Regions from separate parts of the Williamsia herbipolensis genome, predicted to be linked through region 1. Evidence: predicted binding sites of a transcription regulator. Region 1 holds the regulator's gene; the other holds the start of a gene.
The links. The regulator HspR, encoded in region 1, represses chaperone genes until heat shock. The targets are predictions, from matches to a motif close to ANNTGAGTNNNNNNNACTCANNT.

Region 1 (5,096 bases):
GCGGCGTCCGGCGCGAGCGCCGTCGACCCGTCGGATCCCACGGCCGCCGCCGCGATGGCCGCACTCCGCACCGACGCCACCGCGGCGAAGGAAGCGCTGTCGACCGAGACCGACGCCTCCATCGCCGTCGACCTGCCCGGCGCCGACACACGGGTGACCCTGAGCCGCTCCGAGCTCGAATCGCTCGTGCAGAACCAGATGTTCGCGTCGATGACGATGCTGCGCGAGGCGGTCACCGCGTCCGGGCACCGCCTCCGCGACGTGGGGGCGTTGCTCCTCACCGGTGGCGGGGCCGCGATGCCCGTCGTCGCCGAGATGCTCTCGGGCGTGCTCCGCGTGCCGGTCGTCCTCGACTCCGACCCGGCCACCACCTCGGCCTACGGCGCGGCGATCCTCGCGTCGGGGTCGGGGGCCGCCGCGGTGCCCGCCAAGGCAGCCGCCGCAGCCGGCGGCGCCGCGATGGCGAGCCGAATCCACACCGTGGGGGCGGCGACACCGGCTCCCAGCGCCGTCGACGCGATCGAGAACTCCGGCCGTCGGAAGCGGTTGGCGCTCATCGGCGCGTTCGTCACCGTCGCCCTGCTCTCCGCCGGAGGACTCGCGGTCGCCGCCTCCTTGAACTCGGGCTCCGACCCGGCCGACGGGGCCGTCGCGACCGCGATCAACCCGCTGGCCGGTTCCAGCTCCTCGGCCGCGGCCACCGCCGGCGTCCCCACCGTCGTCGAATCGGGGATCACCACCTCCACGTCGCCGAGACCGACCGATGCCGCCGCGCAAGCCCGAGCCCAGGCGCAGGCCCAAGCCCAGGCACAAGCGCAGGCCCAGACTCAAGCCCAGGCGCAGGCCCAGGCCCAGGCGGCGGCGCAGCCCCAGGCCGCCGCGCCCGCTCCCGCCGAGGCCCAGACTCCCGACGGAGGATCGGGGGGAGCAACGGGAGGAGGAACGCGCGCGGAACCCACGAACGCGCCGTACACGCCGACACAGGCAGCGCCCCAGAACACCCAGGGCGCAGTGACGATCCCGCTGCCGAAGCTGCCGTCGGTCAACATCCCCGGTCTGCCCTGACCCGTCCTCGTCGATGATCGATCACGCCGTTCCCGGCGTCGCCCTCGCGGGCATGCCCGATGCGCAGGCCCTGCTGCGGGCACTCGCCGCCGACGAACGGCCCGTGCACGCCGGGATCCGCGCGACAGCCGGGGGCGGTAAGTCGCTCCTGCTGTCAGCGATCGCCGACTCCCACCGCAGCGCCGGCACAGTGGTGATCACCTCCGTGCCCGCGGCCCCGGACGCCGGGACCGCGCTGGTGGTCGACGACGCCCACGACCTCGACGACACGACGCTCGCACGACTGGCCTCGATCGCGGCGACCGGCGAGGTCACCGTCGCCGTCGCGGCCGAACCCCGCGATCATCGACCACTCCTGCGAGATCTGTTCGGCACGCTCGGTTCTCACGGTCGCGTCGTCGACCTGTCCCCCGTCACCGCGACCGGGGTCGTCGAACGATCCGGTCGCCGACTGTCCCCTGCGGTGGCCACGGCGATCGCACGCATGAGCGGCGGGAACCGTGCCGCGATCGACGCCGCGATCTCCGCGGTGACCACGCCGGACGGTGTCGACACCGAGACCCGATCGATGATCACCGTTGCGGCCGAGGCCGTCTCGGCGTATCACCACCGCACACTGCGCCGCCTCGACCGCGCCACACTGGGCGTGCTGACCGTCGCCGCCGCCGGTTCCACCCTCGATCCCGACACCGTCGCCCAGACCTGCGACCTCGACATCGCGGACGCGACGTCGGCCATCGACGCCGCTCGCGGATCGGGCTTCCTCGGCGACTCCGACACGTTCCTCGACGACGCCGCCCCGGCGCTGGCCGCCGTGGTCGGTGCGCACCAGATCGCGATCACCCGCACCGCACTGGTACGAGTGCTCCTGACGCACAACGCACTTCCTCTCGAGCGGGCGCTGGCGGCGGCTTCCGACGGGATGGTCGACCCCGCACTGGCCGAGACCCTCGTCGACCATGCCCGCGCCGCCCGCGGACACCGGGCGGTCACGATCTGGTCGGCGGCACGCGCGGCCGGCGCCGACAGGTCGGTCTGCGATCGGCCTCTGGCCGCCGCGGCACTGGCGGCCGACGACCTCGACGCGGCCGACCGCATCGCCGACGAGGCGCTCGGCTCCGAGGACCGGGCCACGGTGGCGACCGGCGTACGCATCGCGGCCTCGGTCGCCGCCCGCCGCGGAACCTATTCTCGCGCTGCGCAACTGTTCGGCTGGTTGGGGTCCGACAGGGCCGGGACCGACGCCGCCGCCGGGGCTGTCGCCCTCATCGCCGCCGGTGACCGCACCTCGGCCGAGGAGTTCCTCTCCGTCGCCGACCACGCGCCGCCCACCACCGACAACACCGCGGCCGCGCAACTGGCAGCCGGTCTGCTGGCGTCGGTCACGGATGCGTCGGCGACCGCGGTCGGCGCGGTGCTGCGCTCGATGTCGGCTGCCACCGACACCCAGCGCATCGAACCCGAGTCCGCCGCCGTGGTCGCCGTCCTGTTGATGCTGCACACCGGCGATCTCGCCGGCGCGGCATCGGTGCTCGCCCGACGCAGAACTCTGGCGGACGGGTCGGGCGACACCCGCGCAGACGCCCGACTGCTCCTGCTCGACGCCTGGACCGCGATGGCCGCAGGCGATCTCACCCGCGCGGCCGCACGGGCGTCGTCGGTGACGGTGGGGTGCCACCGCGAGCGTCTCCTCGCGCACGCTCTGCGTGCCGGTATCGCCCGCCGTCAGGGTGATTCGGGTGCTCTGGCCAGCGCCTGGCGTGACGCGCAGTCGGCGGTCGCCGAGGCCGAGGCCGACCTGTTCGCGCTCCTGCCCCTGGGCGAGTTGCGGCTGGCCGCGGTGCGGTGCGGTGACGCCGACCGCGTCGCGCACCTCGCCGCCGAGGTCGACCGCCTGCTCGCCGCGCTCGGCGATCCACCGGTCTGGGCCGCGGCGTGGCACTGGTACGGCGTCCAGGCGGCGATCCTCGCCGGGACCCCGGATGCCTTGGTGCCACACGCCAGGGCACTCGGTACGGCCGCCGATGCCCACCCCTACGCCGCGGTTCTGGCGCGGGCGGGGCGGGTGTGGCTGCGCGTGCTGCAGGGTGACGATGCCGATCCCCCGTTGTCGGTCGACGAGATCGACCTCGCCGCACACGATCTGCACCGCATCGGCCACGGTTTCGACGGCGCCCGACTCGCCGCGGAGGGGGCACTGCGTGTGGACGACACCCGCTCGGCCACCTCTCTGCTGCAGACCGCCCGCACCATCGGCGGAGCACCGTCGGCCGGTGCGTCGCCCGGTCCCGAGGCTCCCGCGGTCCCGGCACCCGGCGCGACCGGTGTCGCCACCCTCTCCGAACGAGAGGCCGAGATCGCGGAGAAGCTCGTGCTGGGCCTCACGTATCGCGAGATCGGGGCCGCGCTGTTCATCTCGGCGAAGACCGTCGAGCACCACGTCGCACGCATCCGACGTCGGCTCGGGTCGACCTCGCGATCGGAGCTGCTGTCGACACTGCGCGCCGCCGGCTACGGTGCCACGGCGGCGCAACCCTGAACCACCTGCGCCCCGGCCGCACTCGAGGCGTCAGCGAGTGCGTTTGCTGCGGGGTTGCCAGACCACGAGGGCGCTGGTGCGCGGTACGGGGACGAGTTCGCCGCCGTGCCCGCGATGACGCAGATCGTTGCGGGCCGAGGCGAGTTCGGCCTCGAGTTCGCGGACGCGCTGGGCCAGTGCGTCGACATGGTTGGTGAGATCGATGATGCGTTTGATGCCCTCGAGATTCACGCCCTCGTCCTGCGAGAGGCGCTGCACCTCGCGCAGCAGCTCGACGTCACGCGCCGAGTAGCGCCGGCCGCCGCCGGCCGCGCGCTGCGGACGCACGAGGCCGAGGCGATCGTAGGTGCGCAGGGTCTGGGCGTGCATGCCCGCGAGCTCGGCGGCGACGGAGATCATGAAGACCTCGTCGTCGCCTCCGCCGGCCGATCGGCTCATCACTGATCACCCCATCCGTCCCTCGGCCGGAAACCACTGGCGCGCTCGGCATCGGCGTACTCGCGGAGCTTCTCGACGGCGGCGTCGTCGAGCTTCTTCGGCACCGCGACCTTCACCGTCACCAACAGGTCACCGGCACCGCCGGCCCGTTTGCTGACTCCTCGACCGCGCACCCGCAGCGTCCGGCCGTCGGAGGTGTTCGGCGGGATCTTCACCCCGACGGTGCCCTCCAACGTCGGCACCGACACCGTCGCGCCGAGCACCAGTTCGCCGAAGCTGACCGGTAGTTCGACCTTCAGGTCGTTGCCGACACGCGTGAACACCGCGTCGGGGCTCACCGTGACGGTCACGTAGAGGTCGCCCGACGGCGCGCCACGCAGACCGGCCTCACCCTGTCCGGCGAGACGGATCCGTTGCCCGTCCTCGACGCCGACCGGGATGCGGACGTTGATGGTGCGCGTGCGCACGGTGACGCCGTTGCCCGAACAGTCCGAGCACGGCTCGTCGATGCGCGAGCCCGTCCCCTGGCAGTCGGTGCAGGGCTCGCTGAACCCGAACGCACCCTGGTTGCGGCTCACGACGCCGGCACCGTTACAGGTCGAGCAGACCCTCGGGCTGGTGCCGGGTTTGGCGCCACTGCCGTGACATGTCGTGCACGGCGACGGCGACGTGAGTGACAACGACACCGTCGTGCCGAGCGCGGCGTCGCGGAACGACAACGTCGTCTGCGTCTCGAGGTCGTTGCCCCGACGCGGTCGTGTCGCGGTCCGGGGTGCCCGGTTGAACAGGCCGCCGAACAGGTCACCGAACGCGCCGTCACCGCCCGCGGTCGTGCCGGCGTTGCCGAACAGGTCACCGACGTCGAATCCGCCACCGGCACCGGGTGTCGCCCGACCACCACCGCCGGTGAAGCCGCCGCCGAAGCCGCCGCCCGCACCGTTGCCGCGGAATCGTCCGCCGGCGAAGGCGCTGCGCGTCTCGTCGTACTCCTTGCGTTTCGCGGGATCGGACAGCACGCTGTGCGCCTCCGACACGCGCTTGAATCGCTCCTCCG
Region 2 (5,096 bases), 550 kb from region 1:
CTTTGTCGGCGGGGCATCTGCACCGAAGACCGCGCGGATCGAGATCGCCCACATCGCACGACATCTCCCCGATTCGGCGAGCCGCCGACGCACCGCCCGGTGGGTCGGCGACGTGCTCTCCCCGTATCTCGTTCGCGACGAGATCCACTGGGAGTTCCACATCGACGAGACCAGCGAGGAGTTGTGGATGATCAACGGCCTCGTCCCGCCCCCGGCGCGATCGGAGGCGGAGAAGGCCTGGGCCGCGAACGGTCGTGCCGCGCCCTACTGACCGACGAGCGAGCGACCGGCGCCCCACCGTGTGGTGGGGCGCCGGCCGATCGGTGGCTCAGGCCGCTGCGGTCACGTCGGCGGTGGAGTCCTCCAGCGCCGCGAGGATGATGTCGGCGACATCGGTCATCGGTCGGACCTCGACCGCGTCGAGCACCTCGGCGGGCACGTCGTCGAGATCGGGTTCGTTCCGGATCGGGACGAACACCGTTGTGAGACCGGCCCGCTGGGCCGCGAGCAGCTTCTGCTTCAGCCCACCGATCGGCAGCACGCGGCCGTTCAGCGTGACCTCACCGGTCATCCCGACCTCGGCGCGAACGCGACGGCCGGTGGCCATCGACACCAGCGCCGTCACCATCGTCACGCCTGCCGACGGTCCGTCCTTGGGGGTGGCACCCGCTGGGACGTGGATGTGGATCTTGCGATCCAACGCCGCCGGGTCCACGCCGAGTTCGGTGGCGTGGGAGCGAACGTAGGACAGTGCGATCTGCGCCGACTCCTTCATCACGTCACCGAGCTGCCCCGTGAGGGTCAGACCCGCGTCACCGACGGTCGACGACGCCTCGATGAACAGGACGTCGCCACCCATGCCGGTGACCGCGAGACCCGTTGCCACACCGGGCACGGCCGTGCGCTCCTCCGACTCCGGGGTGAACCGGGGCCGTCCGAGGTAGTCGACGAGGTCGGGTTCGTCGATCACCAGTGCGGTGTCGTCGGCCGCCAGTCTGGTGGTGGCCTTGCGCATTGCCTTGGCGAGGAACCGCTCGAACTGTCGCACGCCCGGTTCGCGGGTGTAGTCGGCCGCGATCTTGCGCAACGCGTCGTCGGTCACGGTGACCTCGTCGGCGGTCAGAGCGGCGCGGTCGCGTTGGCGGGGGAGCAGGTAGTCCCGCGCGATCGCGACCTTGTCGTCCTCGGTGTAGCCGTCGAGGGTGACGAGCTCCATGCGGTCGATCAGTGCCGACGGGATCTGTTCCACCACATTGGCCGTCGCGAGGAACACGACGTCGGACAGGTCGAGGTCCAGATCGAGGTAGTGATCACGGAACGTGTGGTTCTGCGCCGGATCGAGCACCTCGAGCAGGGCCGCGGCCGGGTCGCCGCGCTGGTCGGAGCCCACCTTGTCGATCTCGTCGAGCAGCACGACCGGGTTCATCGACCCGGCCTCGCCGATCGCACGCACGATGCGTCCGGGCAGGGCACCGACGTAGGTCCGACGGTGACCACGGATCTCGGCCTCGTCACGCACGCCGCCGAGGGCGACGCGGACGAACTTGCGACCCAGCGCCCGGGCGACGGATTCGCCGAGCGAGGTCTTGCCGACGCCGGGAGGGCCCGCGAGCAGCATGACCGCGCCGGAACCGCGACCGCCGACGACCTGCAGACCGCGCTCGGCGCGACGGGCACGCACCGCGAGGTACTCGACGATGCGGTCCTTCACGTCCTCGAGTCCGTGATGGTCGGCGTCGAGGATCTCGCGCGCCGAGGCGATGTCGGTCGAATCGGTCGTGGTGGTGTCCCACGGCAGGTCGAGGACGGTGTCCAACCAGGTTCGCAGGTAACCACTCTCGGGCGACTGCTCGCTCGAGCGCTCCAGTTTGCCGACCTCGCGCAGTGCCGCCTCGCGAACGTTGTCGGGCAGCGTCGCCGCCTCGATGCGTGCGCGGTAGTCGTCGGAACCGTCCGGCTCGCCCTCGCCGAGCTCCTTGCGGATGGCGGCGAGCTGCTGACGCAGCAGGAACTCCTTCTGCGTCTTCTCCATGCCGTCGCGGACGTCGCCGGCGATCTTGTCGTTGACCTCCACCTCGGCCAGGTGGTCGGTGGTCCAGGTGATCAGGGTGCGCAACCGCTCCACGACGTCGGGTGTCTCGAGCAGTTGTCGCTTCTGCACGTCGGTGAGGTACGAGGCGTAGCCGGCCGTGTCGGCCAGGGCCGAGGGGTCGGTCAGCTTGTTCACCGAGTCGATGACCTGCCACGCCTCGCGGCGCTGCAGCATCGCCAGGACGAGCTTCTTGTACTCGGCCGCGAGTTCGCGGGTCTCTTCGGTGACGGTCGGCTCGGCGGCCTCGTCGACCTCGACCCACAGCGCGGCACCCGGGCCGGTGGTGCCCGACCCGATGTGCGCCCGCTTCTCGCCCTTCACCACGGCGGCGTGTTGTCCACCGCCGAGGCGTCCGACCTGCACGATCGATGCGATCACGCCGTAGGAGGGGTAGCGGTCGTCGAGCCGGGGCGCGACCAGGAGCTTCTGCGAATCGGTGGCCTGCGCGGCATCGACCGCCGCGCGGGCGGCGTCATCGAGCTCGATGGGGACCACCATGCCGGGCAGCAGGATGGGATCGGTCAGGAACAGGACTGGCAAGCGGGTGTCGCTCATTCTTCCTCCAGGGTTAAGTCTGACTCGCTCAACTGGTCGGAGGGGTTGATCTGTTCCCGCTCAAGTCCGGTGTTCGTTGTGGGCGAAACCGGGTCGCGCGGAGATCGTCCCTCCACGGACCTGCCTCGGGTCATATGCCCGAGGTGACGCTGTACGCGGACGATCTCAGTCACCGAGCGTCGTGCTGACCGCGGTCGGGGGCATGTCGGTGTGTGCGGCGATGTCGACGCGACGGGTGCCGCACTCGCCGCAGCGGACGTAGAGGACGGTCCCGTCGCTGGTGCGGTGTGCGGACTCGGTGAGCCAGGCGTGTTCGTGGGTCTGCAGGGTCGGGCTGAGGGTCGAGTTCTCGGTCGAAGAGGTGTGCATGCGTCCACTGTGATGTCATGGTCATGTGCATCTCAACCCTTACGGCGAATACGCGGTACTCCTGGCGGCCTCGTTGGCCAACGACTGGCCCGAGGACTGCGCCGGGATCGAGGCTCGGGCGCGCGAGTTCGGGATGACGGGTCGATTCGAGACCCGCCCCGACGATCACGCGCGGACCCGCGAGGTGATCGACGAGTGGCTACGGATGGTCGATGCCTCCACCGAGGACGAGCGGGCACGTCTGCTCAACGAGACGATGAGCGTCGCCGCGGCCTATCCGCGGTTGACCAACCACAACGACGAAGGATGGCACCTGCACTATCGCGACCGGAATCAGTCGCTCGCCCACGTCCTCACCGCGGTCATCTCGGTGGGGACGGCGCTGCACCTCACCACCCGCGGCATGCACCGCATCGGCCGGTGTGCCGCCGGCCTGCCCGGTGGCGGCGACTGCGAGATGGTCATCGTCGACGTCAGTCGGAACGGGACCCAGCGGTATTGCTCGGTGCGGTGCGCGAATCGTGCTGCGGTGCGCCGACATCGAGCCCGGACATCGTCGGTTCGGCGCTAGGAGCCGTCGCCGGAGATGATCGCGTCGATCTTCCACCGACCGGATCCGTCCGCCGAGACGTAGAAGGCGTCGCCGCGGGCGACGTCGGCGACGACGGCCGGGGTGCGGACGCGCACATCGACGAGGACGCGTGCGGCCGAGTCGGTGAGGGTGACCCGTGCGCACCACGCGTCGGTTCCCTGGGGCAGCGCGGCGATCCACCGTTGCAACTCGATGACGGTCGGGACGGGCGCGGTGTCTGCGATCGCCGCGCGAGCCGCCACCGGCGACCTGTCGGTGATGGCCGCCGCGAGGAAGGTCGCGATAGCGCCGGTCGGCGAGGTCGGATCCGCGCGCTCGTCGATCGTCGTCACCGCACCATCGGTCCCCGTGGTGCAGAACGGGATCTGCGGACCGTCCGCGGGAGCCGCGTTGTCCTGAGCATCCCCCGTCGAACCCGCACCACTCGATCCGGAGACGGTCGAACCCGTACCGCTCGACCCCGAGGACGTGGCGAGAACGACAGCGCCCGCGACGATTCCGGCCACGACGACCACCGCGCCCGAGATGAGCGCGACACGACGCCGATTGCCGCCTCGAGCCCGCCGCCTCCGCGAACCGCGTACGGCGATCTCCTCGAGTGTCGCCGACCAGTTCGACGACGGATCGGTGTTCATCGGCACCCAGGGGGGCGCCTCCGGCGACCCTCGCGGCGGTCCCGGATCGGCGGCGGTGAACCACGGGGGCTCGGGGGGTGTGACGCGGGGCGGGGGCGTCTCGGTCGGCCCGGGAGCCGACTGCCGTGCGAACGGATCGGTGTCGGGCTCCCCCGGAGGTGATACCGATGGGTCGTGAGGGTGGGGCTGATCGTCCGGTGGCAGTCGGGGATCGTCTGTCACTGATCCACCACGCCCGCGATCCGTACATCACCCGGAGGGCCCGTGACCGTCGCGCGCAGCCGATACTCGTTGGTTCCGCCGGCCGGGGGTTGATAGGTGAGGGTGTACAACACCGTGTCGGGCCGAGTCTGGCGCATCCGCAAACAATAGGTCGTGCCGGGCGGGTAACCCCCGATTGCCTGCGAGATCAGGGACGGCGACGCCATGGCCGCGCCGGTCGCGACGGCGTCGGTCACCCGGGCGGTGTCGCGTCCCGTGATGACCGCCCAGTTGTAGTCGGCGACCACCGCCACCCCCGATTCGTGGCTGCCCTTGCCGTTGGTGACGGTCTCCCCAGGAGCTGCGGTGGTCGGGTCGCACCGCAGCGGGTCGATGGCGGGAATCGCTGCGGCCGAGGTCGATCCGGACGGCATGGTCACCACCGACGCGGCCGGCGAACCGCCGCCACACGCGGTGAGGCCCAGCATCAGCGCGGTGACGGCACACACCACCAGGCCACCCGGTCTCGCCCGGCGGCGAGAGGGTGGCCTGGTGGCGTGATCGCACGTCGTCACGTGGCTGTCACTGTCGGTGTCGGCCCCCGGTCGGCGCGCCGACGTACTGCGGGTAGGCGATCTCCAGGCCCGGGAAC

Region 2: lon (endopeptidase La) is a predicted target of HspR. The motif match lies at 2,659-2,681, and genes of this name have one in related genera.

Annotation. Positions count from the first base shown of each region.
Region 1 is NZ_CP108021.1:2,244,956-2,250,051, forward strand. It holds gene OG579_RS10130 (Hsp70 family protein) at 1-1,065, shown strand, start outside; gene OG579_RS10135 (LuxR C-terminal-related transcriptional regulator) at 1,079-3,604, shown strand; gene OG579_RS10140 (heat shock protein transcriptional repressor HspR) at 3,635-4,042, opposite strand; gene dnaJ (molecular chaperone DnaJ) at 4,042-5,096, opposite strand, start outside.
Region 2 is NZ_CP108021.1:2,790,478-2,795,573, forward strand. It holds gene OG579_RS12555 (tautomerase family protein) at 1-271, shown strand, start outside; gene lon (endopeptidase La) at 329-2,647, opposite strand; gene OG579_RS12565 (hypothetical protein) at 2,813-3,016, opposite strand; gene OG579_RS12570 (CGNR zinc finger domain-containing protein) at 3,042-3,587, shown strand; gene OG579_RS12575 (hypothetical protein) at 3,584-4,243, opposite strand; gene OG579_RS12580 (hypothetical protein) at 4,462-4,953, opposite strand; gene OG579_RS12585 (hypothetical protein) at 5,027-5,096, opposite strand, start outside.